DNA from 4 places in the Variovorax sp. GW821-FHT06D12 genome. Region 4 is predicted to be linked to each of the others. Evidence: predicted binding sites of a transcription regulator. Region 4 holds the regulator's gene; each other region holds the start of a gene.
What was found. Region 4 encodes LexA, which represses DNA repair genes until DNA is damaged. Its sites were predicted from a motif close to ACTGTATNNNNATACAGT; they were not measured.
Positions count from the first base shown of each region.

Region 1: AC07SQ_RS15100 (ATP-dependent helicase) is a predicted target of LexA. The motif match lies at 1,464-1,481, and genes of this name have one in related genera.
Region 2: recA (recombinase RecA) is a predicted target of LexA. The motif match lies at 5,475-5,492, and genes of this name have one in related genera.
Region 3: AC07SQ_RS27170 (PA0069 family radical SAM protein) is a predicted target of LexA. The motif match lies at 1,058-1,075, and genes of this name have one in related genera.

Region 1 is NZ_JBWKRI010000004.1:301,020-308,005, forward strand. It holds gene AC07SQ_RS15090 (YoaK family protein) at 1-224, opposite strand, end outside; gene corA (magnesium/cobalt transporter CorA) at 282-1,268, opposite strand; gene AC07SQ_RS15100 (ATP-dependent helicase) at 1,494-3,611, shown strand; gene hpf (ribosome hibernation-promoting factor, HPF/YfiA family) at 3,933-4,262, shown strand; gene AC07SQ_RS15110 (PTS sugar transporter subunit IIA) at 4,455-4,922, shown strand; gene hprK (HPr(Ser) kinase/phosphatase) at 5,027-5,986, shown strand; gene fur (ferric iron uptake transcriptional regulator) at 6,046-6,465, opposite strand; gene AC07SQ_RS15125 (outer membrane protein assembly factor BamE) at 6,551-6,986, shown strand, end outside.
Region 2 is NZ_JBWKRI010000006.1:301,148-308,133, reverse strand. It holds gene scpC (succinyl-CoA:acetate CoA-transferase ScpC) at 1-913, opposite strand, end outside; gene AC07SQ_RS20410 (bestrophin family protein) at 982-1,932, opposite strand; gene AC07SQ_RS20405 (hypothetical protein) at 2,066-2,788, opposite strand; gene yiaA (inner membrane protein YiaA) at 2,903-3,343, shown strand; gene AC07SQ_RS20395 (SRPBCC family protein) at 3,356-3,799, opposite strand; gene recX (recombination regulator RecX) at 3,768-4,241, opposite strand; gene recA (recombinase RecA) at 4,302-5,411, opposite strand; gene AC07SQ_RS20380 (MarR family winged helix-turn-helix transcriptional regulator) at 5,558-6,043, shown strand; gene AC07SQ_RS20375 (response regulator transcription factor) at 6,106-6,780, shown strand; gene AC07SQ_RS20370 (hypothetical protein) at 6,807-6,986, opposite strand, start outside.
Region 3 is NZ_JBWKRI010000010.1:60,475-67,460, forward strand. It holds gene AC07SQ_RS27170 (PA0069 family radical SAM protein) at 1-1,019, opposite strand, end outside; gene AC07SQ_RS27175 (GbsR/MarR family transcriptional regulator) at 1,154-1,756, shown strand; gene AC07SQ_RS27180 (thiol-disulfide oxidoreductase DCC family protein) at 1,826-2,257, shown strand; gene AC07SQ_RS27185 (SAM-dependent methyltransferase) at 2,307-3,239, shown strand; gene AC07SQ_RS27190 (SRPBCC family protein) at 3,270-4,310, shown strand; gene AC07SQ_RS27195 (DUF4166 domain-containing protein) at 4,307-4,924, shown strand; gene AC07SQ_RS27200 (DOPA 4,5-dioxygenase family protein) at 4,932-5,279, shown strand; gene AC07SQ_RS27205 (phosphoribosyltransferase) at 5,276-5,908, opposite strand; gene AC07SQ_RS27210 (Rieske 2Fe-2S domain-containing protein) at 5,992-6,986, opposite strand, start outside.
Region 4 is NZ_JBWKRI010000001.1:87,482-94,467, reverse strand. It holds gene AC07SQ_RS00465 (MotA/TolQ/ExbB proton channel family protein) at 212-844, shown strand; gene AC07SQ_RS00460 (ExbD/TolR family protein) at 990-1,415, shown strand; gene lpxK (tetraacyldisaccharide 4'-kinase) at 1,416-2,411, shown strand; gene AC07SQ_RS00450 (Trm112 family protein) at 2,392-2,574, shown strand; gene kdsB (3-deoxy-manno-octulosonate cytidylyltransferase) at 2,571-3,344, shown strand; gene adk (adenylate kinase) at 3,480-4,136, shown strand; gene AC07SQ_RS00435 (asparaginase) at 4,167-5,153, opposite strand; gene lexA (transcriptional repressor LexA) at 5,227-5,910, shown strand; gene AC07SQ_RS00425 (hypothetical protein) at 6,052-6,435, shown strand; gene AC07SQ_RS00420 (D-2-hydroxyacid dehydrogenase family protein) at 6,594-6,986, shown strand, end outside.

The sequences.
Region 1 (6,986 bases), on a different contig from region 4:
AACGCCAGGATCGCGCCCAGCGCGTTCAGCAGCAGCGTGAGGTTGCCCAGCACCATGCCGTCCGCCAGCTGCGAGGCGAAGCCGGTCATGTGCGAGGTGTACATGTGCAGCACGAGGAAGCCGCCCGCATTGATGGCGCCGGCGTTGAAGGCCAGCAGCAGCCCGAGCGCGGTGTTCGTCGACGGCGCGCGGTGGCGGTTGGTGAGGAAACGAAGTCTGCGCACGGGGCTCTCCAGGGGCAGCTGCCTGCCGACAGCCACTCTAGCACCCAGTGTGAAGAACTACTTGAGCCAGCCGCGCCGGCGGAAGTACCACATCGGCACCAGCGCGCTCGCGGCCATCAGCGCGATGGCGTAGGGGTAGCCCATGGCCCAGTCGAGCTCGGGCATGAACTTGAAGTTCATGCCGTAGATGCTCGCGATCAGCGTGGGCGGCAGCAGCGCGACGCTGGCCACCGAGAAGATCTTGATGGTCTTGTTCTGGTTGATGTTGATGAAACCGACGGTCGCATCCATCAGGAAGTTGATCTTGTCGAAGAGGAAGGCCGTGTGGTTGTCCAGTGATTCGATGTCGCGCAGGATCTGCCGCGCCTCTTCGAACTGCTCGGCGTTGAGCATCTTGCTGCGCATCATGAAGCTCACGGCGCGGCGCGTGTCCATCACGTTGCGGCGGATGCGGCCGTTCAAGTCTTCCTGCCGTGCGATGGCGCCGAGCACCTCGCCGGCCAGCTCGTCGCTGACGTTGCCCGACAGCACTTTCTTGCCCGCCACTTCGAGCTCGTCGTAGATGTTCTCCAGCGTGTCGGCCGAGTACTCGGCGTCGGCGTCGAAGAGCTTGAGCATCACTTCCTTGGCGTCTTCGATCAGCCCCGGCGCGCGGCGTGCGCGCATGCGCAGCAAGCGGAACACGGGCACGTCTTCGTCGTGGATCGAGAACAGCACGCCGCGGCTGCGCAGGTCGGTGTTGTGCTGGTTGAGGATGAAGGCGACGCGCACCGTGCGCGGGTCTTCGTCGTCGTCGATCAAGAAGTCGGAGCGGATGTGCAGCTCGCCGTTGTCTTCCTCGTAGAAGCGGGCCGATTCCTCGATGTCCTCGTCCATCGCGTCTTCGGGAATCGAGAGGCCGTAGTACTGCTTGATCCAGCGCTTTTCCTCGAGCGTGGGCGACTCGAGGTCGACCCAGATCGGCTGGAACTTGGAGAGCTCTTCGAGCGACTCGATCTCTTCCTGGACGAGGCGGCCGTTGGCGAGCGTAAAGATGTTGAGCATGGGCTCACTCCCGGGGGTGACTGAACGATGGGCGAGGGCGGGGCGCTTTCAATTCCCGCGGACCCGGCGTCAGTACATCACGCGCAGCGTCGCCAGGGAGTTGAAAGCTGCCGAGACGGGGCGGTTTCCAAGGGGAGTCTCCGGTTGCAGCGAGGCGCGATTATGTCACCGGCCACAGGGCGACAAGGCACTCGAACTGGACGGACATACAGTAAAGTCGTGCCCATGCAGACCCCTGCGTCCCCCGTTCTTTCCACCCCGCCGAAGACGCAAGCCGAGCGCCTGGCCGCGGCGCTTGCCACGCTCAACGACGACCAGCGCGCGGCGGTCGAGCACGGCGTGGGCGCGGCGGTCGGCGCCGACCACCGGCCGCTGCTCGTGATCGCCGGTGCCGGCTCGGGCAAGACCAGCACGCTGGCGCACCGCGTGGCGCACCTGATCGCGGACGGGGTCGATCCGCAGCGCCTGCTGCTGCTCACCTTCTCGCGCCGCGCCGCGCAGGAAATGGAGCGCCGCGCGGGCCAGGTGCTGGCGCGCGTGCTGGGCCTGAAGTCGGAGCGCCCGCCCGCGCTGCCGTGGGCCGGCACCTTCCACGGCATCGGCGCACGGCTGCTGCGCGAGTACGCCGCGCAGATCGGGCTGGACGAGAACTTCACCATCCACGACCGCGGCGACGCCGAAGACCTGATGGGGCTGGTGCGGCACGAGCTGGGCCTGTCGTCCACGGTCAATCGTTTCCCGCGCAAGGGCACCTGCCTGTCGATCTACTCGCGCTGCGTGAACACGCGCGCGCCGCTGGCCACCGTGCTGAAGGACAGCTTTCCCTGGTGCGCCGAGTGGGAGGCGCAGCTCAAGGCGCTCTTCGGCGCCTACGTCGAAGCCAAGCAGCAGCAGAACGTGCTCGACTACGACGACCTCTTGCTCTACTGGGCCGAGATGGTCGCCGAGCCCGCGCTGGCCGCGCACGTCGGCGCACGCTTCGACCACGTGCTGGTCGACGAGTACCAGGACACCAACCTGCTGCAGGCCGAGATCCTGCGCGCGATGAAGCCCGACGGGCGCGGCGTGACGGTGGTGGGCGACGACGCGCAGTCGATCTACTCGTTCCGCGGCGCCACGGTGCGCAACATCCTCGACTTTCCTTCGCAGTTCAGCCAACAGGCGCGCATCGTCACGCTGGAGCGCAACTACCGCTCGACGCAGCCGATCCTCGACGTGTCGAACCGCGTCATCGCGCAGGCCGCCGAGCGGCACGCCAAGACGCTGTGGACCGACAAGCCCTCGGCCGGCAAGCCGGTGCTGGTGCTCGTGCCCGACGAGGCCGGGCAGGCGCGCTGGGTGGCCGACAAGATCCTGGCGCACCGCGAGGGCGGGCTGGCGCTGAAGTCGCAGGCGGTGCTGTTTCGCACCTCGTCGCACAGCGCGGCGCTCGAACTGGAGCTGGCGCGGCGCAACATCCCGTTCGTGAAGTTCGGCGGGCTCAAGTTCCTCGAGGCCTCGCATGTGAAGGACCTGCTCGCCGTGCTGCGTTTCGCGCAGAACCCGCGCGGGCGCATGGCGGGCTTCCGGGTCACGCAGCTCATCCCCGGCGTGGGCCCGGCCACCGGCACGCGCCTGCTCGACGCGATGGACCAGGCGGCCGACCCGGCCGCGGCCGTGCGCGACTTCGTACCGCCGTCGGCCGCGCGTGAACAGTGGGCCGACTTCGCCCAGGCCTACGCCGCCTTGCGCGCGCCGTCGCTGCAGTGGCCGGCCGACGTGGAGGTGGCGATGCAGTGGTACCAGCCGCACCTGGAGCGGCTGTACGAAGACACCTCGGGCGTGCGGCGTGCCGACGTCGAACAGCTGGCGCGGCTGGCGGCCGGCTATGGCTCGCGCGAGCGCTTTCTCACCGAACTCACGCTCGACCCGCCCGAGGCCACCAGCGACCGGCCCGGCCCGCCTTCGCTCGACGAGGACTACCTGATCCTGTCGACCATCCATTCGGCCAAGGGCCAGGAGTGGAACTCGGTGCACGTCATCAACGTGGTCGACGGCTGCATGCCGGCCGACGTGGCACAGGGTGCGCATGAACTCGAGGAAGAGCGGCGCCTGCTCTACGTCGCGATGACGCGGGCCCGCGACCACCTGCACCTGGTGATGCCGCAGCGCTTCCACATCACGCAGCAGGCGGCGCGCGGCGACCGGCACCTGTACGCCAACCGCACCCGTTTCATCACCGAGTCCGACCTCGCGGGCTTCGAGCTGCAGACCTGGCCGCCGCCGCCGGTGCTGCCGCCCGCTGTGCCGCCGCCGGCCGCGGTGATCGACCTGCGCAACCGCATGCGCGTCGCCTGGCGCTGAACGGGCCGGCCCTTCGGGCGGGAGGGGCACTGCGCGCTGCACATGGAAACACTTGCTTCCAATGTGCCGCAACGGCATGCCACTGCACGGGGGCAGCTATGGAATCAATAGCGGATTAGGGCATGCAATACACCGGCCCGTCACTCGGGCAAGCCCCGGTATTGCAATACCGTGACAGCTTGGGCATAGTGAATCCGACCGCCCCCCTTTCTTCATCTCCCTTCCTCTTCTCCCTCTCTCCCAACCTCACCTGTTTCGCCGGCCACGCTTCATCCCGGAGCGCGGTCATTTCCCCAACCGTCAATTCTCAGGAGGTCATTCATGAATTTGACGATCAGCGGTCATCACCTCGACGTCACACCTGCCTTGCGCACCTACGTCACGAGCAAGCTGGACCGGATCACGCGACATTTCGACCAGGTGGTCGATGTCAAGGTGATCCTCACGGTGGAAAAGCAGAAGGAAAAGGAACGCCGCCAAAGGGCGGAGTGCAACATTCACGTCAAGGGCAATGACATGTTCGCGGAATCGAGCCACGCTGATCTGTACGCCGCGGTTGATGAGCTGGTCGACAAGCTCGACCGCCAGGTGGTCCGCCACAAGGATCGCCTGCAGGACCACCATCACGTGGCGCCCAAGCGCGTGATGTAAACGCCGGGCCCCGCGCCCCGCATCTCAGGCCGCCTTCGGGCGGCCTTTTGTTTGTCCGACCACATTGGTGGGGCTTTGCAAGGGCCTCCAGAGGAAGCGACGCCTCACGGCAACACATGTAGACGAAAGTAATTAGGGGGACTGGGGGTTTTTACCGAGGAGGTGCATAATCGCCCCCGCTCTGACCCCACCATGAATCGCCTCGCGTCCATCCTGCCGCCCGCTCAAGTGCTCGTGAGCGTTGACGCCACCAGCAAGAAACGTGCTTTCGAAGAAGCCGGCCTGCTGTTCGAGAGCCTTCACGGTCTGGGCCGTGCCCTCATCACCGACAGCCTGTTTGCGCGCGAGCGCCTCGGCTCCACCGGCCTGGGCCACGGCGTCGCCATTCCGCATGGCCGCATCAAGGGCCTCAAGGCGCCGATGGCCGCGGTGTTCCAGCTGGCGAACCCCATCGGCTTCGACGCTCCCGACGAGCAGCCCGTGGCGCTGCTGATCTTCCTGCTGGTGCCCGAAGCGGCCACGCAGAAGCACCTCGAAATCCTGTCCGAAATTGCCGAGTTGCTGAGCGACGCCGGCCTGCGCGAGCAGATCAAGTCCAGCACCGATGCCGCCGCGCTGCACGGCCTCATTGCCGGCTGGCAATCGACCCAGGTCGCCTGAGCGCCCGTGCCGGGCCTGCCGCTGCTGCTGATAAGCTGCGGCGACGCTTTTCTCTCCCTCCATCCTGACCAGAATGCCGGCGCCCCGCGCCGGCCGCCGCACGCATGAAGCCGACCGTCATCAGCGCCGATGCCATGTTCGAGGAGTTCCGCGGGTCGCTCCGCTGGGAATGGCTCGCGGGCCTGGGTGCCTCGGAGCGCCAGTTCGACCCCGACGTCATCAGCCGCGCGCAGTCGGCCGCCGACCTGGTCGGCTACCTGAACTACATCCACCCGTACCGCGTGCAGATCCTCGGCGCGCGCGAGGTGGCCTACCTCACGCGCGGCAGCAAGGAAGACTGTGTGCGCCGCATCGGGCGCATCGTCACGCTGGAACCGCCGATGCTGGTGCTGGCCGACGGCCAGGCCGCGCCCGACGAGCTGCTGTCGATCTGCGAACGCGCCCAGTTGCCGCTGTTTGCCACGCGCGAGTCGTCGGCCTTCGTGATCGACCTGCTGCGCGCCTACCTGTCCAAGCACTTCGCCGAGCGCACCTCGATGCACGGCGTGTTCATGGACATCCTGGGCATGGGCGTGATGATCACGGGCGAGTCGGGCCTGGGCAAAAGCGAGCTCGGCCTGGAGCTGATCTCGCGCGGCAACGGCCTGGTGGCCGACGACGCGGTCGACCTGTACCGCATCAACCAGAACACCATCGAGGGCCGCTGCCCCGACCTGCTGCTGAACCTGCTGGAAGTGCGCGGCATCGGCCTCTTGGACATCCGCGCGATCTTCGGCGAGACGGCCGTGCGCCGGAAGATGCGGCTGAAGCTCATCGTGCACCTCGTGCGGCGCGACAGCTTCGAGCGCGACTACGAGCGCATGCCCTCGGCGCCGCTCACGCAGGACGTACTGGGCATCCCGGTGCGCAAGGTCATCATCCAGGTGGTGGCCGGGCGCAACATCGCCGTGCTGGTGGAGGCGGCAGTGCGCAACTCGATCCTGCAGCTGCGCGGCATCGACACCTATGCCGACTTCGTGGCGCGCCACCACAAGGCGATGGAAAGCGGGCGCGACCCGGACTGAGCAAAGAAAAAAGCCCTTCAAAGTGAAGGGCCGCTTTCTGCTTCAGCAGGTCTTCAGCGTCAGCGCTTCTTGACGCAGTCGCCGCACAGGCCGTACAGCGACATGGCGTGGTCCTGCAGGACCCAGCCCTTGTCCTTGGCGATCATCTGCTGGCGGCGCTCGATCTCGGCGTCGTAGAACTCCTCGACCTTGCCGCACGAGGTGCAGACCAGGTGGTCGTGGTGCGTGCCTTCGTTCAGTTCGTAGACCGCCTTGCCGCTTTCGAAGTGGCTGCGCTCCAGGATGCCGGCCTGCTCGAACTGCGTGAGCACGCGGTACACGGTGGCCAGGCCGATGTCGGAGTGTTCGTTGAGCAGCACGCGGAAGACGTCTTCCGCGGTCATGTGCCGCTGGCTGCCGGTCTGGAAGATCTCGAGGATCTTCAGCCGCGGCAAGGTGGCCTTGAGGCCGGTGTTCTTGAGTTCGTCGATGTTGGCCATGATGGTTCCTGCGCCCTGGGCTGAGGCCGGGCCTTCAGGCTCGACCGCTACAATGTTCGATCATATCGCTACCCCCTCTTCTCCCATGCCTGCCATCCTCCAACGCCGGCCCTGGTTGCTGGTTGCTGCCATTGCGGCGACGCTCGCCCTCGGTGCCTGCAGCGGTTTCAGCGAACGCACGCGTGGCGCGCTGTCTGCCGTCACCCCCTACAAAGTCGAAGTGGTGCAGGGCAATTTCGTGTCGAAGGAACAGGTCGCGGCACTCAAGCCCGGCATGTCGCGCCAACAGGTGCGCGAGATCCTCGGCACCTCGCTGCTGAACGACGTCTTCCACGCCAACCGCTGGGACTACGTCTTCACGATCCGCCGCCAGGGCGTCGATCCGCAGGAGCGCCGCCTGACCGTGTTCTTCAACGGCGAACTCATGGACCGCTTCGAGGGCGACGAAATGCCCAGCGAAGAAGAATTCGTCGCCACGCTCGACACCCGCCGCAAGAGCGGCAAGGTGCCGCAGCTCGAGG
Region 2 (6,986 bases), on a different contig from region 4:
CGAGCTTGCCGGCGTCGAACAGGTCGAAGGTCGAGTCCTGCAGCACCTCCGAGTACATCGTGAGGTGCTCGAACGGCCCCGCACCCAGCCCCGACATCACCGCGTTGGCCACCGTGCCGATGCCCGCCTGCAGCGGCAGCAGCCGCTCGGTGAGCCGGCCCTGCGCCACCTCGCGCTCGAAGAAGGCCACCAGGTGCGCCGCGATGGCCGCGGTCTCGGCGTCGGCCGGCAGCACGGTGGAGGTGCTGTCGGCCTTGTCGGTGATGACGATGCCCAGGATCTTCTCGGGCGGGATCTGGATGGCGCTGGTGCCGATGCGGTCGTGCGGCGCCACCAGCGGCATCGGCTCGCGCTGCGGGCGGTGCTTGGGAATGAAGATGTCGTGCAACCCTTCGAGCGCGGTCGACTGCGAGGTGTTGATCTCGACGATCACCTTGTCGGCCAGGATCGCGAAGCTCGCGCTATTGCCGATCGAGGTGCTCGGCACCAGCGCGCCGGTCTCGGTGATGGCCACGGCTTCGATGATCGCGATGTCGATCGGCGGAATCTGCCGCGTGCGCAGCATCTCGACCGTTTCCGACAGGTGGTGGTCGATGAACATCACCTCGCCGCGGTTGATCGCCTGGCGCAGCACGGTATCGACCTGGAACGGCATGCGCCGGCTGATGGCGCCGGCCTCGGTCAGCTGGCGGTCCACGTCGCCGCCGAGCGAGGCGCCGGTCATCAGCGTGATCTTCATCGGCGCGCGGCGCGCGCGGGCCGCGAGCGCCAGCGGCACGGCCTTGGCGTCGCCGGCCCGCGTGAACCCGCTCATGCCGACCACCATGCCGTCGCGGATCCATTCGGCGGCGGCCTCGGCGGTGGTGATCCTGCTGCGCAGGGCGGGCAGGCGGATGCGGTCTTCGTGCGGCATGGGGGACAAAACGTCTTTCTTTCGTCAGGCAGGGAAAAGAAAAGCCGGCACCGCGCGCGCGGCGGGTGTCAGCGCAGGAAGTAGTCGACCGGCACCAGCGGCGCCGGCGCCGGGGCGCCCACCGACTGGCACAGGTCGATCTCGAGCGTGCGGCACAGGGCCTCGAGCGGCAGGTCGTTCGACTCGGTGCCGAAGGGCTCCTCGATCTCGTCGCCGAGCGCGTCCAGGCCGAAGAAGGTGTAGGCCACGATCAGCACCACCACCGGCGTCATGAACCCGACCGAGTCCACCAGCCCGAAGGGCAGCAGGTAGCAGTACAGGTACGCCGTGCGGTGCAGCAGCAGCGTGTACGAGAAGGGAATGGGCGTGCTGAGGATGCGCTCGCACGACGCGGCCGCGGCGCTCAGCGCCGACAGCGTGCCGTCGACGCCCGCCGCCAGCGCCGGATCGATGCGCCGCGCACGCAGCGCTTCGCGCAGGTCGGCGCCCATGTGCATCAGCAGCGCATGCGGCCGGTTGGCGACCTGCGTCAGGCCCTGCCATTCCGCTTCGCACAGGAAGGGCCGGGTGTCGGCGGCGGCGTCGGTGCCGCGCAGCTGGTGGCGCAGCACATGGGCGAAGGCCGCGGCGCGCAAGGTCATGCGCACGCGCAGGTCGTCCAGGCGGCGGACGGTGTCGGCGCCGGCGTTCACCGGCGCATCGCCGTCGATGAGGCTCTGGCACTGACGCGCCAGGTTGCGCGAACGCAGGATCACCTCGCCCCAGAGCTTGCGCGCCTCCCAGAAGCGGTCGTAGGCCGCGGTGTTGCGAAAGCCCAGGAAGATCGCCAGCGGCAGGCCGAGCAGCGCGAAGGGCACGGTGCCGAGCGGGATCTTGATGGAGCCGAAGCGCCCGTGCAGCACCGTGACGACGATGGCCACGATCACGTTGAGCGTCAGCGCCGCAGCGATGCGCGGCAGGACGGAGCCCCGCCAGGACAGAAACAGCTTGAGCCCGGACGGGCGTTTCCGGACGATCATGAAAGCGGGGGGCAGGGGAGGCAGGCAGGCATGGAGGCCGCGCTCACCGCAAGGCCCGCGCGGGCGCTGATTGTCGCCGAGGCGTCAGCGCCGCAGCAGCTGCACGCCTCAAGACCAACGAAGACGGTCGGGCTCAGCGCACGAGCCACAGCCCCACGCCCAGCAGGACGGCCTGCGCCACCAGCGCGATGTAGAAGAGCTTGCGCGAGGGCGTCGCCATCTCCTGCAGCACCTCGTGGATGCGGCGCGTGAGCAGGGCGCGCAACGCGGGGTCTTCGCCCGTCGCCGGCGTCGTCGCACCGTGCGCGGCACGCTCCTGCTGCCACTCGGCCAGCATGTCGCTCAGGGGCAGGCGGCCCAGCACGAAGCCGACCACCGCGCGCACGGCCCGGCCTTCGCCGAGCACCGGCGCGAGCTGCTGGCACAGGGCGTCGGGCGAGAGCCAGTCGGCCACGCGCTGCAGGCCGCCGTGCGTGCGCGGCATGGCTTCGATGCGGCCCGCGATGGCGTCACCCAGGCGCTGCGACACGGCCTCGCCGCGCGCCGCGACCAGGTGCTGCATCGCGCGGGCGCGGCCCCGCTGCACGCCGAGCAGGAAGTACACGCCGACGAACAAAGACAGCAGCACGGCCACCAGCAACGGCGGCGACATGAGCAGCGCCAGGATGGCGCCCGCGCCACCGGCGCGCGCCGCCGGGATGCCCGGGCCCTGCAGCTGGCTCAGGTAGTAGAAGAACACGCCGCCGCCGAGAAACAGGCCGATCAGCGCGCCCTTGATGGCCGAGCCGGCGAAGGCGAAGCCGGCCTTGGCGCCGGTGCGAACGAGGGACTGCGGGTGGGCGGGTTGCGACGACATGAAGGGTTCCTCCGGTTTTTCTGGAAAGCCGCCTCCTGCGAGGCCGGTCGCTGGCGATCATGCCACCGCCTTCCCGCACCATAATCGCGCCACACAACAACGAGGAGGATCGTCATGGGAACCGTCAAGTTTCAGAAACCGACCGGCGCATTCGTCGCCGCATCCTGGGCCGCGCTGATCATCGGCGCCATCGTGTACCTGCTCGGGCTGTGGAATGCCGCGATGCAGCTCAACGAGAAGGGCTACTACTTCACCATCCTCATGTACGGCCTGTTCTCGGCCGTGTCGCTGCAAAAGACGGTGCGCGACCGGCTCGAGGGCATCTCGGTCACCGGCATCTACTTCGGCCTGTGCTGGGTCTCGCTGCTGCTGTCGGTGGGCCTCTTGGCCGTGGGCCTGTTCAACGCCTCACTGGCGGCGAGCGAGAAGGGCTTCTACGCCATGGCCTTCCTGCTGAGCCTGTTCGGCGCAGTGGCGGTGCAGAAGAACGTGCGCGACATCGCCGCGTACAAGGCCGAGAACCCGCTGGCCGACGACGTCACGGCCACCGAGTAAGCCGGGCCGGGCTCAGCCCGCCTCGAGCAGGCGGCGCAGGGCCTGCAGGTCGCACGCGATCCATCCGGCGTCGCGTGCAAAGGCCGCATCGTCCATGTGCGGCTGGCGCAGCAGCGTGAACTGCAGCTCGCACACGCCGGGCGCCACGCCGATCACGCGAAACGGCAGGTAGACCTCGGGCACGCCTTCGGGCGCCACCCAGTGGTCGAGCACGCCCAGGTCGTTGGGCGCCGCAAAGCGCATGCGGGCCTCGCCGCTTTCGGGCGTGCGCACGATCCAGTGGTCGCCGTGCGGCACCAGCGCGCTCTTGGCGAGGCCACTGGCCCAGTCGGGCAATCGCTTCGGGTCGGACGCGAGCGCATAGGCGTCGCGCCATTCGCACTGCACGCGCTGCGTGATGACGCGGGACAGGGCCGCGTCGCCTTCATTCGCCGTTGGGGTCGTCGCTTGGGTCATCGAAGTCGCTCCTGAGCACCTTGGACACGACGGCGCCCGAGAAACCGCGCGCCATCAGGAATCGCATCTGTTTCGCGCGCTCCTTCGCATCGGCGGGTGGCGCGTCGAAGCGGCGGCGCCACAGGGCCGTGGCGCGCTCGACTTCGGTCTCCTGCAAGCCGGCCACCGCTTCGGCGATGGCTTCGGGCGCGATGCCCTTGGCCTGCAGTTCCTGTTTCACGCGCAAGGCACCCGAGCGGGCCGCGCGCTGGTGCAGCACCGAGGCCACGACGCGCGGCTCGCTGATGAAGTCCTTGGCGGCCAGTTCGTCGAGCGCTTTCGCCAGCGTGCCGGGCTCTTCCTCGTGCCTGGCCAGCTTGCGCTCCAGCTCCGCGCGCGAATGCTCGCGCTGGCTCAGGAGGCGCAGTGCGCGGCCTTTGAGGGAGGGGGCGCTGAAGGCCATTCGGGGATGCTGGGTCGCTCACGCGGCCCACGCACTGCGCGAAGGCCGCCTATCTCGAACTTACTCCGCCGCCTTGTCGGCCTTCGAGGCCTTGGCGGGCTTCTCGGCCTTCTCGGGTTCGCTGCCGGCGTCGGCCGCGAGCAGCGGAATGCCCAGCGACTCGCGCACCTTGTTCTCGATCTCGCGCGACAGGTCGGGGTTCTCGCGCAGGAACTCGCGGGCGTTGTCGCGGCCCTGGCCGATCTTCTCGCCGTTGTAGGCGTACCAGGCGCCCGACTTGTCGATGATCTTGGCGTTCACGCCCATGTCGATGATCTCGCCCTCGCGGCTGATGCCTTCGCCGAACAGGATGTCGAACTCGGCCGTCTTGAACGGGGGCGACACCTTGTTCTTCACCACCTTCACCTTGGTTTCGTTGCCGATGGCCTCGTCGCCCTTCTTGATGGTGCCGATGCGGCGGATGTCTAGGCGCACCGAGGCGTAGAACTTCAGCGCATTGCCGCCGGTGGTGGTTTCGGGCGAGCCGAACATCACGCCGATCTTCATGCGGATCTGGTTGATGAAGATGACCATGCAGTTGGTCTTCTTGATCGTGGCCGTGAGCTTGCGCAGCGCCTGGCTCATCAGGCGGGCCTGGAGACCCGGCAGCGAGTCGCCCATTTCGCCTTCGATTTCGGCCTTGGGCGTGAGCGCGGCGACCGAGTCGACCACGATCAGGTCGACGGCGCCCGAGCGCACCAGCGAGTCGACGATTTCGAGCGCTTGTTCGCCGGTGTCGGGCTGGCTGATCAGCAGGTCCGACAGGTTCACGCCGAGCTTCTGGGCGTACTGCACGTCGAGCGCGTGCTCGGCGTCGACGAAGGCGCAGGTGCCGGCCTGCTTCTGCATGGAGGCGATCACCTGCAGCGTGAGCGTGGTCTTGCCCGAGGATTCCGGGCCGTAGATTTCAACGACGCGGCCACGGGGCAGGCCGCCGACGCCCAGGGCGATGTCCAGGCCCAGCGAGCCGGTGGAGACCACCTGGATGTCTTCCAGCGCCTCGCCTTCGCCCAGCCGCATGATCGTGCCCTTGCCGAACTGCTTTTCGATCTGGGCCAGCGCGGCCTGCAGGGCCTTGGCCTTTTCACTGTTGGCGACCGAGATGCTTGCGCCCTTGACGACTGCGTCCATGTGGAAATCTCCTTGAATATCAACGGTTTGTGTCGGGATTCATCCATCTGCTTTTAACCACAGGCTGGATGCTTGAACAGTAGTGTAGGGGCTCATGGCGTTTCGCAAACCCACTTTAAAGTCAGTTTGCCTTACCATCTGAAGCCATGGCCGACCCCGCCTTTCCCACCGATCCCGACGCCTGGCGCCAGACCCACCTGGGCCGCCTGCTGGGCCACGCGATGCGCCGCTTCGACGAGCGCGTGCTGGCGCTCATGGCGCACGACATCGACGTGCCGCTGGCGCTGTCGAACCTCGCGGCGCGCGCGCAGGTGAGCGCGGCGCACATCCACATCACGCGGCACCTGGCGCGCGAGGGCTCGCGCCTGACCGAGCTGGCCGAGCGCGCCGGCATGACCAAGCAGGCCATGGGCACGCTGGTCGACCAGTGCGAGGCCTGGGGGCTGGTCACGCGCGGGCCCGACCCGCTCGACGCGCGCGCGCGGCGCGTGCTCTTCACGGCCGACGGGCTGGCCTGGCTGGACGCCTTCCGCCGCGCCGTGACGCAGACCGAGCGCGAGTTCCGCGCCAGCGTGGGCGACGAGATCGCCACCGTGGTAACCATCGGACTCGAAGCCTATACAGCGGGCTAGACTCGCGTTGAGACAAATGTGAACTGCGCCGGCATGGCGCCTGAATCCGCCGGAGGTGGCTCATGCGAATACTGATTGCCGAAGACGACCAGGTGCTGGCCGATGCCCTGCTGCGCAGCCTGCGCACCTCGGGCGCGGCGGTCGATCACGTGGCCAACGGCTCGCAGGCCGACACCGCGCTCATGACCCACAGCGAGTTCGACCTGCTGATCCTCGACCTCGGGCTGCCCAGCCTGCACGGCATCGAGATCCTCAAGCGCCTGCGCGCGCGCGGCTCGCAGCTGCCGGTGCTGGTGCTCACGGCGGCCGACAGCGTGGAAGAGCGCGTCAAGGGCCTGGACCACGGCGCCGACGACTACATGGCCAAGCCCTTCAGCCTGCAGGAGCTCGAGGCGCGCGTGCGCGCCCTCACGCGGCGCGGCATGGGCGCCACCAGCAACGCGATCCGCCACGGCCCGCTGGTCTATGACCAGGCCGGCCGCGTGGCGACCATCGACGGCAAGATGATCGAGCTGTCGGCGCGCGAACTCGGCCTGCTCGAGGTGCTGCTGCAGCGCGCCGGCCGGCTGGTCAGCAAGGACCAGCTGGTGGACCGGCTGTGCGAGTGGGGCGAAGAGGTGAGCATCAACGCCATCGAGGTCTACATCCACCGCCTGCGCAAGAAGATCGAGAAGGGACCGGTGCGCATCGCGACGGTGCGCGGGCTGGGCTACTGCCTCGAGAAGATTCCCGGTTGAGCGTGCCCCGCCCGCGCGAAATGCCGTCAGGGCTGCTTGCGCAGATTGACGAGCAGCGTGGCGCCGGTGTTCGAACGGATCAGGAACATGAGGCTGCGGAAGTAGCCGTTGCTGTCGTACACGCCCGCCGGCACCAGCCCGATGATGGCCGGCCCGGCATAGCTGCCGGTGGCGGCGGGGGTGAGCTTGCAGTCGTTGGTGCTGGC
Region 3 (6,986 bases), on a different contig from region 4:
AAGCCCAGCCGGTGTGTCGCTTTCTGGAAGCGCTGGTGGATCAGGTCGGCCCACAGGCCGCTGCCCTTCATGCGCGTGGCGAAGTCGGCGTCGTAGTCCTTGCCGCCGCGCATCTCGTGGATGCGCGCCATCACGCGATCGGCGCGCTGCGGGTAGTGCAGCTCGAGCCATTCCTTGAAGAGCGGCGCCACCTCCCATGGCAGCCGCACCACCGTGTAGAAGGCGCTGCGCGCGCCGGCCTCCCAGGCGGCTTCGAGCACCTGCTCCATGTCTTCGGTGATGAACGGAATCTGCGGCGCCACGCTCACGCCCACCGGCACGCCGGCCTCGGCCAGGGTGCGGATGGTGCGCAGCCGCCGGTGCGGCGCGGCAGCGCGCGGCTCGAGCTTGCGCGCCAGCTCGCCGTCGAGCGTGGTCACGGTGACGTACACGGCCGCGAGCCGGTCGGCGGCCATGGGCGCGATCAGGTCGAGGTCGCGCTCGACCGCGCTCGACTTGGTGACCAGCGCGAACGGATGTCGCACCTCGCTCAGCAGCTCGATCACGCCGCGCGTGAGCCGCAGCTCGCGCTCGATGGGCTGATAGCAGTCGGTGGCGGTACCGATGGCGAGGTTGCTGGGGCGGTAGCCCTTGCGCCCGAGTTCGGCGCGCAGCACCTCGACGAGGTTGCGCTTGGCGATGAGCTTGGTCTCGAAGTCGAGGCCGGGCGAGAGGTTCAGGTAGCTGTGCGTGGGCCGCGCAAAGCAGTAGATGCAGCCGTGCTCGCAGCCGCGGTACGGGTTGAGCGAACGGTCGAAGGGGATGTCGGGCGACTCGTTGCTGCTGAGCACCGACTTCACGTCCTCGAAGCGCACCTCGGTGGCCAGCGGCAGCAGCCCGGCGGCCTCGGCTTCGCCGTCTTCCAGCGTGCCCCAGCCGTCGTCGAAGGCGTCGCGTTCGTCCTTGGAGAACCGGTGCGCGAGCCGCGTGGCCGCGCCTCGGCCCTTGATGATGTGGATGGGAACCTGGGCGGCGGGCATGGCGAGTCCTTGGAAGGAAACAGGAAACAAGTCGAATAACTGTTTATTCATACAGTATTTCACTTTTGATCCAGACATGCACAGTTTTTTATTTCTGTCTTGACAGAAATTCAGGAATTCCTAAACTCGACGCCATGGAACTCACCGACATTCAACGCAAGTTCGTCCTGCACTGGGGCGAGATGGGCTCCATGTGGGGCGTGAACCGCACGGTCTCGCAGATCCACGCCCTGCTCTTCGCGCACGGCAAGCCGATGCACGCCGAAGAGCTGTCGGAAACGCTGGGCGTGGCCCGCTCCAACGTCAGCAACAGCCTGAAGGAACTGCAGGCCTGGAACCTCGTGCGCGTCACCCACACGCTGGGCGACCGGCGCGACTACTTCGAGACCAGCGTCGACGTGTGGGAGCTGTTTCGTACCGTGGTGCGCGAGCGCAAGGAGCGCGAGTTCGACCCCACCATCCGCGTGCTGCGCGAGATCGTTTCCAGCCCCGATTTCCAGAAGGAGCCGCCCGACGCGCAGGACCGCATCCGCTCCACCATGGACCTCATGACCAAGCTCGCCACCTGGGCCGACGAGATGCTGCGGCTGTCGCCCGGCACGCTCGACAAGGTGCTCACGCTCGGCGCCAGCGTGCAGAAGTTCGTGCGCGGCGACAGCGCGCCGCCCCCCGCCCCTCCTGGCGCCGGCAAGGGCGACGACCCCGACGCGCACCACGCCAGCCTGCCCATGATCTGAGAAAGGCCGCGTCCTTTTTTTTGCCTTCTTATTTCTGTTTTGACTGAAATATCGAGAACCAAAAGCACCATGACCCGCTTCGCCCCCGCCACCTACCCGCTCACCGTCTATTTCGACGCCACCTGCCCGCTGTGCACGGCCGAAATGGGCGCCATGCAAGCGCGCGACGCCGCGAAGCGGCTGCGCCTGGTCGACTGCTCGCCCATCGGTTTCGCGAGCGGCCCGGCACCGCGCGAGGCGCTGATGCGTTCGCTGCACGCGGTCGATGCCGCAGGCCGGCTGCGCGTGGGCGTCGACGCCATCCGCGCCTGCCGCGCAGCGGTGGGCCTGCCGGCCGGCGGCGCGGTGCTCGACCTGCCGGTGGTCGGCCGGCTGGCCGATCGCGCCTACGCGGTGCTGGCGCGCAACCGCTACCGGCTGCCGCGCTGGCTGGTCCTGCGGCTCGCGGGGCATGGCGCGATCGCGCCGGCCACCTGCGCTGACGACCACTGCAAGCTCTAAAAAACCCACGCTGTCACACCCCATCCGCCCACGTCCGAAGGAGTTTTCGATGCCCGACGTCTTCCAGCCCGACTTCCGCCTGCCCGGCACCGCGCGGCCTGCCGTCGAAGGCCGCGTGAGCCGCGAGGACACGCAGGACTACTTCACCGAGGTCGCCGACGACTACCGCGCCTGGAGCCCCAGCTACAACATGCACTTCGGCTTCTGGCGCCTGGGCCTGAACCCGCTGCGGCGCGAGGGCATGCTGATCGAGATGAACCGCACCGTCGGGCGCGCACTGCGGCTCGACACGGCCACCACCGGACCGCGCTGCGTGCTCGACCTCGGCTGCGGCGCCGGCGCCACCTCGCGCACGCTGGTCGGCGACGACCCCGCGCTGCATGCGGTCACGGTGACCAACGTGCCGGTGCAGAACGGCATCGCCGCGCGCCTCGACGCCCGGGCCGGCGTGGCCGACCGCGTCGCGCACGTCGAGGCCGACTACACGCGCACCGGCCTGCCCGCCGCCCAGGCCGACGGTGCCTGGGCGCTCGAAAGCGCCTGTTATGCCGAGGGCACCGCCAAGGCCGACTTCGTGCGCGAGGCGGCGCGGCTGCTCAAGCCCGGCGCGCGGCTGGTGGTGGTCGACGGCTTCCTGCTGCGCCGCCGTCCGGGCCGGCTCGCGGGCTGGCTGCACCGCCTGTGGGCCGACAGCTGGGCCGTGCCCACGCTGGCCCAGCGCGAGGACTTCACGGCCGCGCTGCGCGCACACGGCTTCGAGGACATCGCGTTCACCTCGCTGCGCTGGCGCGTGGCACCGAGCGCGCTGCACATCCCCGTGCTGGCCACCCGCTTCACGCTGGCCGAACTCTGGAAGGCGCGCGGCAAGCTCAGCCCCTGGCGCCGCAAGCACATCGTCGCCAGCTACTGCGCGCTCGCGCTGGGCATGTTCTGGCGCGACTTCGACTACGCCATGGTGACGGCCCGGCGCAGCGCCAGCTGAGACATCACAAAAAGAGGAGAAGAGATTTCCATGCGCACCGAGCCCGAAGAAAGCAAACTCGCCGACCTGCCGGCCAACGACGACGTGCCGGCCCCCAAGCCCGTGCGCGGCATGCCCTTCGGCTGGTTCTGGCCCATGTTCGCCGGCGCGGCGCTGGCGCTCGTGCTGCGCCTCGTCTTCAGCGGCGGCCCCGGCGAACCCTTCTCGGCCATGCTGGGCTCCTTCGTCTACTTCGCGCCCGCGGCATGCGGCGCGGTCACGGTGTACCTGGCCGAGCGCATCGAGCGGCGCAGCTGGGGCTACTACCTCTGGGCGCCGTGGGTGGCCACCGCGCTGTTCGTCGGCGGCACGCTGATGGTCTTCATCGAGGGCATCATCTGCGCCGCCTTCATCGTGCCGCTGTTCGCGGTGATGGGCAGCGTCGGCGGGCTGGCCATGGGCATCGTGTGCCGCATCACCAACTGGCCGAAGCCCGCGCTCTACAGCTTTGCCCTGGTGCCGCTGCTGCTCGGGGGCATCGAGCCGCAATGGCCCAACCCTGACCAGTTCTCGAACACCTCGCGCACGCTCTTCATCGCGGCGCCGGCCGAGCGCGTGTGGCACGAGCTCAACGCCGCGCGCGACATCCGCCCCAGCGAAGTCGGCGACGCGTGGGCCTACCGCGTCGGCGTGCCGATGCCGGTGTCGGGCGTGACCGTCGACACGCCCGAGGGCCGCGTGCGCCAGGTGCAGTGGCAGAAGAGCGTGCATTTCGAAGAGGTCGTCACCGAGTGGCAGCCCGATCGCCTGCTGAAGTGGCGCTTTCGCTTTACGCCCGATTCCTTCCCCGCCGGCGCGCTCGACGACCACGTGATGATCGGCGGCCAGTATTTCGACCTGCGCGACGCCACCTACACCCTGACCCCGCGCGACGGCGGCACCGAGTTGCGCGTCGCGGTGTCGTGGCGGCTGAGCACGCGCTTCAACTGGTATGCGGACCCGGTCATGCAGTTCCTTCTTGGCGACGCTTCCGAGAACATCCTGCGCTTCTACAAGGCGCGCAGCGAAGCCACCCAGGCGGTGGCGGGATGAGCGCGCCCCCCGTCTTCCAGCAGGCGCTCGGCCCTGCGTGGCACCAGCTCGGCGACGTGATCCGCCGCCACTACACGATGGCGCCGTTCTCCGACGATTACGTGTGCGTGCGCGGCACGATGCGCGAGGTCTGGCACGCCCCGTGGGCCGCGCTGCTGATGCCCTTCGGCCGGCTGTTCGGCGCACTGGTTCCGCACCAGGGTACCCACGTGCCGATCGAGGTGCACTACCGCTGCCACCCCGACAACGCCCACCTCTACTGGGACCGCGTCTTCCACTTCCCGGGCAGGCCGCCTTTCCATTTCCGCTCGCACATGGAACACGACGCGGCGCAAGGCAGCGAGGTGATCGAATACGTGCGCTTCGGCATCGGCATGCGCCTGGCGGTGAGCGCGGAAGACGGCGCGCTCGTGTTCCGCGACCGGGGCTACATCTGGCGCCTCGCGGGGCTGCGCATTCCGCTGCCGCTGGGCCTCTTTCTCGGCACTGCCTACGTCGAGGAGCGGCCCGATCCGTCCGACCCCGACCACTTCACGATGAAGATGCTGCTGCGCCACCGCTGGTTCGGCGATGTGTTTCGCTACAGCGGACGCTTCCGCCTCGGTTCACAATGAGCCCACCATGCCGCGCCGCCCTGAAAACCTCTACGCCCAGTACCACGCCCACATCTACTTCGCCCCCGCCACGCTGGCGCAGGCGCGCGAGCTCAGCGAGCGCGCCGGCCGCGAGCTGATGGTGGTGGTGGGCCGGGTGCACGAACGCCTCGTCGGTCCGCACCCGCACTGGAGCTGCCAGCTCGCCTTCGACGCCGCCGAGTTCGACGAAGTCATCGGCTGGCTCGATGCCAACCGCAACGGCCTGGACATCTTCGTGCACGGCGTGACCGGCGACGACTTCGCGGACCACACAGCCCATGCGATGTGGTTGGGCGAAGAGAGCGCGCTCGATCTGCGGATGTTCAGGCGCTAGGCCTGCGCCAGCAGCGCGCAGACTTCTTCATCTGTCGTCTGCGAGAAGTCTTCATACCAGGCGCCAACCGCCCGGAACACCGTGGGGCAGCGCACGCACAGCACATCGTCGGCTTCGCGCTGCAAGGCCTCGCAGGCCTCGGGCGACGCCACGGGCACGGCGGCGATGACGCTGCCGGCGCTCTGCCGCCGCAGTCCGCGAACCGCAGCGCGCATGGTGGCACCGGTGGCAAGTCCGTCATCGATGACGAGCACCGTGCGGCCTTGCACCTCGCATGCCGGGCGATCGCCGCGATAGACCTGCGTGCGGCGCGCCAACTCGGCAAGTTCAGCACGGACCACGGCATCGATCTCCGAAGGCCGCAGGTCCAGCGTGCGCACCAGGTGTTCGTCGATCTCGGGCACGCCGTCGCCCGCGAGCGCGCCGAAGGCGTACTCGGGTTGTTCGGGCAGGCCCAGCTTGCGCACCACCAGCACGTCGAGCGGCAGCCGCAGCGCGCGGGCCACCTCGAAGGCCACCGGCACGCCGCCGCGCGGCAGCGCCAGCACCACGGCGTCCGCAAAACCGCCGCGCCGCTGCAGCAACGCAGCGAGCTGGCGGCCGGCCTGTGCGCGATCACGAAACTTCACGGCGTGTGCTCCCGACACGGGATGTTCACACGCCGTTCGCGTCGAGGCGAGCCCCGGCGCAAAGACCCGGATCGCGGCGTGCGTTACGCAGCCTCTTGCGTTTCCACCTCGGCGTCCGATGTGCCGCCGTGCACCTTGAAGAACTGCGCCCCTTCGACCTTCTGCCCGATGGCCTGCTCGTACGCCGCGCGCACGTCGTCGGGCTGCCCGGCCTGCCCGAAGAAGTCCTTCAGGTACGGCCCCAGCAGCGGATGCGCCGCCAGCTCCTCGCGCGGCAGGCCGTGCAGCATCTCGTCGCGGCAGGCCGAGGGCAGGCACACGTCGCGGTTCCTTTCGGGGTCGCGGATCAGGCCCTTGGGCTCGTGCGCCGGGTCGGACTGCATCGACTCGAGTTCTTCGAAGAAGCGCCGGCGCATCATCACGATGCCCTTGTCGCTCTGGCCCAGCTTCTCGCGCGTGCGGTCGGTCACGGTGCCCTGCCCCACCCACACGACGAAGTCCTGGTTGGCGACATGGCTGGTGATCCAGCGACCCGTGGCCGGGTCCTTGATGGGGCCATACCACGAGGGAATGCGTTCCTGCACATACGGTTCCTGTTCGGTCGGCACGCGGCTGAGCACCCACAGCACGCTCAGCGTGTGGTGGTCGTCGATGGGCACGCGCCATTCGAAGTGGTGGCCCAGGAAGAAGCCGTTGGGCCACAGCGTGACGCGGCCGGTGGTCCACATCACGTTGTCTTCGCGCTCGCCGCCGCGCAGGCGCTTGTAGACGAAGCCGTGCTCGAACTCCTCGAAGGCGAGCTTCAGGTGCGTGGGCACGTAGGGGCCTTCATCACCCTGCAGGCGCGTGGTCCAGTTGTTGTGCGTCCACTCGAAGTGCACGGGGTCGATGGAGTTCTCCTGGCACTGGAACCAGTTGCAGGGGATCTCGGCGAACACGGCCTGCGCAAAGCCGTTCTTGCAGTTGAAGAGTTCCCAGTCGGGCAGCAGCGGCGCGGGTTGCGGGCCCATGTAGGCCCACAGCAGGCCGGCCTTTTCCTGCACGGGATAGGCCTTGATCTTCGTGTTCTTGCGCATGC
Region 4 (6,986 bases):
GTTGATTTCATTAAAAAAAGTGCTGCTCAAAATTCAATCGATCTAACGGAAAGCCCGTCCCATGCGGGTTCGGAGACATTGCGCGATGGGTTAATCACAAAGTTATCCACAGAATCTGTGCGTCCTTGCCGACACGCAAACAAGCCGCGAGCCGATGGTGGCTCGGTGGATAATCGCCGCGCATTTGCAGTCTACGGGCCGGAGGATTTTCTTGTTTTCCATCATTGTTGCCGCGGGCTGGCCAATCTGGCCATTGCTCGCCTGTTCGGTCATCGCACTCGCGCTGGTCATTGAACGTTTCACCAGCCTCAAGACCGTCAAGGTCCTGCCGCCGAAGCTGCTGGACGAGACCATCACCGTGTCGCGCGGCGCGGTTCCCGGCCCGGAGGTCGTGACCAAACTGGAAAGCAACTCGATGCTCGGCCAGGTGCTGGCCGCCGGCCTGCGCGCGCTGAACGCCAACCCGCGCTGCACCGAAGAAGACCTGCGCGCCGCCATGGAGGCCTCGGGCCGCACCGTGGCGCACAAGCTGGAGCGCTACCTGCCGGCGCTGGCCACCATCGCCTCGGCCGCGCCGCTGCTCGGCCTGCTGGGCACGGTGATCGGCATGATCGAGATCTTCGGCTCGCAGTCGCCCGGCAGCGGTGCCGTCGGTTCGGGCAATCCGGCGCAGCTGGCGCACGGCATTTCGATCGCGCTGTACAACACGGCCTTCGGCCTGATCGTGGCCATCCCCACGCTGATCTTCTGGCGCTACTTCCGCAGCCGCGTCGACGAGTACCTGCTGAACCTCGAACTCTCGGGCGAGCGCTTTGCGCGCCACTTGAACGCACTTCGCAAATGACGGCCATCGCAGCAACCGACGGCCGCCACACCAGGGACACCGCGGAACCGGCTTCGCCGGGCCGCAGGTGTCGCCCCCGGAAGGGGGTTGGCGTAGCGACACGAAGTGCGCGCAGCCTGGGGGTGAGCCTATGACTCGAGGCCGCATGCAGTTTCGCCACGGCGCGCGCGACGAGCCGGAGATCAACCTGATCCCGTTCATCGACGTGCTGCTGGTCGTGCTGATCTTCCTGATGCTGTCGACCACCTACAGCAAGTTCACCGAGATGCAGCTGCGGCTGCCGACGGCGGACGTCGACGCGCAGCGCGACTACCCGAAAGAGGTGATCGTGGCGGTGTCGGCTGACGGCCGCTACGTGATCAACAAGTCGCCGCTGGCGGACCGCAGCGTCGACACCGTGGCCGCCGCGCTCGGCGCCGCCGCCACCGGTGGCAAGGACAGCGTCGTGATCATCAGCGCCGATGCCGCCAGCCCGCACCAGGCCGTGGTGACGGTGATGGAGGCTGCGCGCCGCGCCGGCCTGATGCAGATCACCTTCGCCGCCCAGTCGACGGCCCAGGCCGGTCACTGAGTGTCGACCGGCGCGCGGCTGCAGGATGCCTGGCTGCGCCGCGGTGCGCTGGCCTGCCTGCTGTGGCCGCTGTCGCAGGTCTACGGCGCCCTCTTCGCGTTGCGGCGCGCCTTCTACCGATGGGGTTGGCAGAAAACCGGACGCGTGCCGGTACCCGTGATCGTGGTCGGCAATGTGATTGCGGGTGGGGCCGGCAAGACACCCGTCGTGATGGCGGTCGTGCGCCACCTTCAGGCACGTGGTCTGCGGGTGGGGGTGGTGTCGCGCGGCTACGGCCGCCGCACCGACGACTGCCGTGAAGTCCAGGCCGACAGCGATCCGCAGGACGTCGGCGACGAACCCGCGTTGATCCACCATGCCACTGGCGCGCCGGTCTTCGTGGCCCGACAGCGCATCGAGGCCGCACGCGCCCTGCTCGAACAACACCCGGCCACGCAGGTCATCGTCAGCGACGACGGCCTGCAACACCTGGCGCTGGCGCGCGACATCGAGATCTGCGTGTTCGACGACCGCGGTGTCGGCAACGGCTGGCTGCTGCCGGCCGGCCCCCTGCGCGAGCCGTGGCCGCGCCATTGCGACCTGCTGTTGCACAGCGGCGAGCGGCCCGCTTTCGCCGGCGGCTACACCGCCACCCGCGAACTGGCGCTGTACGCCATCGCGAAGGACGGCCGGCGCATCCCGCTTGACACGCTCGCCGGCCAGCCCGTGATCGCGCTCGCCGCCATCGCGCGGCCGGAGGCCTTCTTCACGATGCTGCGTGCTCGCGGCCTGACGCTCGCAGACACCCTCGCGCTGCCTGACCATCACGATTTCAGCGGTTGGCAACGACCAGCCGGTCCCGCCCTGCCCCTCGTCTGCACGGAAAAAGACGCCGTCAAGCTCTGGCGCCAGGCGCCCGACGCGCTCGCCGTGCCGCTGCACTTCGAACCCTCGCCGGCGTTCTTCGCCGCCCTCGACGCGAAGCTATCATCGCTCGATGGATACCAAGCTGCTTGAACTGCTCGTCTGCCCCGTCACCAAGGGCCCGCTGACCTGGAACGCCGAGAAGCAGGAACTCTGCTCGCGCAGCGCGCGCCTGGCCTACCCGGTGCGTGACGGCATCCCCGTGCTGCTCGAGAACGAGGCCCGCACGCTGTCCGACGAAGAGCTGGGCCTGTGAGCTTCACCGTTCTGGTGCCGGCCCGGCTGGCTTCGACGCGACTTCCCAAGAAACCGCTGGCCGACATCGCCGGACTGCCGATGGTCGTGCGCGTGGCGCAACGTGCCCGCCAGTCCAGCGCCGCCCGCGTGGTGGTGGCCGGCGACGACGCCACCATCATCGACGCCTGCAAGGCGCACGGCGTCGAGGCCCTGCTCACCCGCCAGGACCACCCCAGCGGCACCGACCGGCTGGCCGAAGCCTGCGAACAACTCGGACTCGACGGTGACGCGATCGTCGTCAACGTGCAGGGCGACGAGCCGCTGATCGACCCCGCGTTGATCGACGCCGTCGCCGCCACGCTGGCCGCGCGCCCGCAGGCCGCGATGAGCACCGCCGTCCATGCGATCGACTCGCTGGCCGACTTCATGAACCCGAACGTGGTGAAGGCCGTGCTCGACGCGCAGGGCCATGCGCTGTATTTCAGCCGCGCGCCGATCCCCTGGTGGCGCGACGGCTCGTCGGGTGGCGCGGCGCCGTCGGTGCTGCCCAGCCCCGCACCGCTGCGCCACATCGGCATCTACGGCTATCGCGCAGGCTTCGTGCGGCAATTTCCGTTGCTGTCGCCCGCCCCTGTCGAAGCCACCGAGGCGCTCGAACAGTTGCGCGCGCTGTGGCACGGACACCGCATCGCGGTGCATGTGAGCGATGTGGCACCGGGCCCCGGGATCGACACGCCCGAAGACCTGGCACGCGTGCGCGCCGTCTTCGCGGCCAGCTCGCCTGCGTGAACTGCAGGCCGCCCCGAGGGAGACGGCGGCAATTTGTCACGGGGACGCATGCTATCCTCGATGCAATTCCGCCTCGGCGCGCCTGAGGGTGCGCATGGGGCGCGACACAAAATCTAAGAACCTTCCGAGGACACCATGAGACTTATTTTGCTGGGCGCGCCCGGAGCAGGCAAAGGCACGCAAGCGACCTTCATCTGCCAGAAATACGGCATTCCCCAAATCTCCACCGGCGACATGTTGCGCGCCGCGGTCAAGGCGGGCACCCCCCTCGGGCTGCAGGCCAAGACGATCATGGATTCGGGTGCACTGGTCAGCGACGACCTGATCATCAACCTCGTGAAGGAACGCATCGCGCAGCCCGACTGCAACGGCGGTTTCCTGTTCGACGGCTTCCCGCGCACCATTCCGCAGGCCGACGCCATGAAGGCGGCCGGCGTGAAGCTCGACTACGTGCTCGAGATCGACGTGCCCTTCGGTGACATCATCGAACGCATGAGCGGTCGTCGCTCACACCCGGCATCGGGCCGCACCTACCACGTCAAGTTCAATCCGCCGAAGGTGGAAGGCAAGGACGACGTGACGGGCGAAGAGCTGATCCAGCGCGAAGACGACAAGGAAGAGACCGTGCGCAAGCGGCTCGACGTCTACAGCCAGCAGACCCGTCCGCTGGTCGACTACTACTCGGCCTGGGCCAAGACCGACCCGGCCGCCGCGCCGAAGTACCGCGCCATCCAGGGCGTGGGCACGGTCGACGAGATCACACAGCGCGCGCTTGCCGCACTGAACAGCTGATTCAGCGGCTGATTCGTCAGCCTCTTTCTCCTAGCCGCCCTCCGCCTCCGGCAGGGCGGCCACTCCCAAAAGTTCCAGCACCAGCGCGACCCGCGCCTTCACCGGCGTGAGTGCGCCTGCGTCCCGCAGCCCGTCGCCGGGTTTCGGCAGGATGCGTCCGTTCGCGCAGCGTGTGGCACGCAACACCACCAAGCCACCGCCCTGCGCCTTCAGCGCTGCGGCTTCCAGCGCGTGGTGCACGGTGCCATTGCCGGTCGTGGCCACGACCAGCCCGCGCAAGGGCTCAGCCGACGGGAGCAGCAACGCCTCCACGATCGCACCGCTCGCGCCCGCGTGGCTCATGACGATCTCGACGCGGGGCCACGGCTTCGATACCGACTCCAGCCGCGCCGCATCGAACGGCGCCCCATGCGGCCACGCACGAACGCGCCGCACTTCGCCCTCTTCCACATAGCCGACCGGCCCCGCGTCGCCCGACGCGAAGGCATCGAGGCGGTAGGTGTGCACCTTCTGCACATCGAGGCCGCTGTGGATCGTGCCCGCGCACACCACCGTCACACCGTGCGCGTCCGGCGTCGCAGCCACAGCGAGCGCGTCGCGCACGTTCTGCGGACCGTCGGGCGACAGGGCCGTGGCCGGACGCATCGCGCAGGTCAGCACCACCGGCTTGGCCGGCGCGAGCACAGCGTGCAGGAAGAAGGCGGTCTCTTCCAGCGTGTCGGTGCCGTGCGTGACCACGATGCCGGCCACATCAGGCTGCGCCAGCCAGTGTGCGCAGCGCGCGGCCAGCTCGCGCCAGGTGTCCGCGTCCATGTCCTTGCTGTCGAGCTGCGCGACCTGCTCAGCCACCAGCGTCACGCCGGCCGGCGCCTCGATGCCGCCCAGCAGATCCGCCACCCCCACCTGCCCGGCGGTGTAGCCGATGTTGTCGCCGCTGCTGGCGGCCTTGCCGGCAATGGTGCCGCCGGTGCCCAGCACGACCACGCGGCGCGTCTCGGACGAAGAGGAATGAGTCATGGCTTGTCAACTTTTGAAAACTGGTTAAAAATACAGGTACTGGATATCTAGCCAGTGCCGCAAGGAAACCACTATGCAGTTCGCAGTGAAGCTTACCGCCCGCCAGCAGCAGATCCTGGACCTGATCCAGGGCGCCATCGCACGCACCGGTGCGCCGCCCACGCGCGCCGAAATCGCCAACGAGCTGGGCTTCAAGTCGGCCAACGCCGCCGAGGAGCACCTGCAGGCCCTGGCCCGCAAGGGCGTGATCGAACTCGTCAGCGGCACCTCGCGCGGCATCCGCCTCAAGGGCGATGCGCTGCGCTCGCTCCACGAAACGCGGCACCGCGAAGGCAACCAGTTCTCGCTTTCGCTGCCCGGCATGGCCCAGCTCGCGCTGCCGCTCATCGGCCGCGTCGCGGCAGGTTCGCCCATCCTCGCGCAAGAGCACGTCGACCAGACCTACTACGTCGAGAACACGCTGTTCCAGCGCCAGCCGGACTACCTGCTCAAGGTGCGCGGCATGTCGATGCGCGACGCCGGCATCATGGACGGCGACCTGCTCGCCGTGCAGGCCACGAAGGAAGCGCGCAACGGCCAGATCGTGGTGGCACGCCTGGGCGAAGAAGTCACCGTGAAGCGCCTGAAGCGCAACAAGCAGGTGATCGAGCTGCACGCCGAGAACCCCGACTACCCGACCATCATCGTCCAGCCCGGCGAGCCCTTCGAAATCGAAGGCCTCGCGGTCGGCCTCATCCGCAACACGATGCTGATGTAGGCCCCGGGCCTGCTGCCCACAAGCAGCACCTCATCCGGCCGCGACAGGTGGCGGGCGTATGGCGCGAAGTCGCCATCACCCTGTCGTGGCCGATTCAAGAAATCCTGCCTGTGTTCAACCTCATACTTTTTTGGAGTTCACATGGGAATCGCCCTCCTCGCCATCGCCGACCTCTGGTCGCCCCTGCAATCGCTGGCCACCCGCTGGATGCCGGCCCGCCGCCCGTCGCATGGTGAGAGCGGCGACGCTGCCGCCGGTCTGCGCTACGTGGCCATCCGCCCCGCCTGCACGGCGCGCCCCGCTGGCGGCTCCGCGCCTGCCAGCTCGCCATCCGCCGCCGCCGCGCCTGCACGCCCGCTGCGTGTGGTCCGCGTGGTCGACCGCCAAGGCACGCAGCCTGGCTGCGCCAACCGAGTCGTGATTTCCGGCCGCATGGCCGACGTGTGCGCCGAACTCGACCGGCTCGCCGCGCTGGAAGCTGCGGAAACCGGGAGCGGCACGCCCCGCCCCAGCCACCTGCACTGAGAAGGTGCAAACGAACCCGCTGTGCCTGCGCGCCCCGCACGCGCACGGCGGATTCACCCCCAACGGTCTGAAACAGGCCTCCCGGGCGCCATTTGGCACGGGGTATCCAAACGTTCACACGTGCGACGTGCCGATGCTGCGAGGCACAATGGCATGCCATGAACATTGTGATCCTCGACGACTACCAGGACGCCGTGCGCAAGCTGCAGTGCGCTGCCAAGCTGGACGCTTACGCCGCCAAGGTCTACACCAACACGGTCAAGGGCATCGGCCAACTGTCGGTTCGCCTCAAGGATGCGGACGTCATCGTGCTCATCCGCGAGCGCAGTCAGATCTCCCGCCAGCTGATCGAGAAGCTGCCCAAGCTCAAGCTGATTTCCCAGACCGGTCGCGTCGGCGGCCACATCGACGTCACGGCCTGCACCGAACGCGGTGTGGCGGTGGCCGAAGGCTCGGGCTCGCCGCAGGCGCCCGCCGAACTCACCTGGGCGCTGATCATGGCGGCCATGCGCCGCCTGCCGCAGTACATCAGCAACCTCAAGCACGGGGCC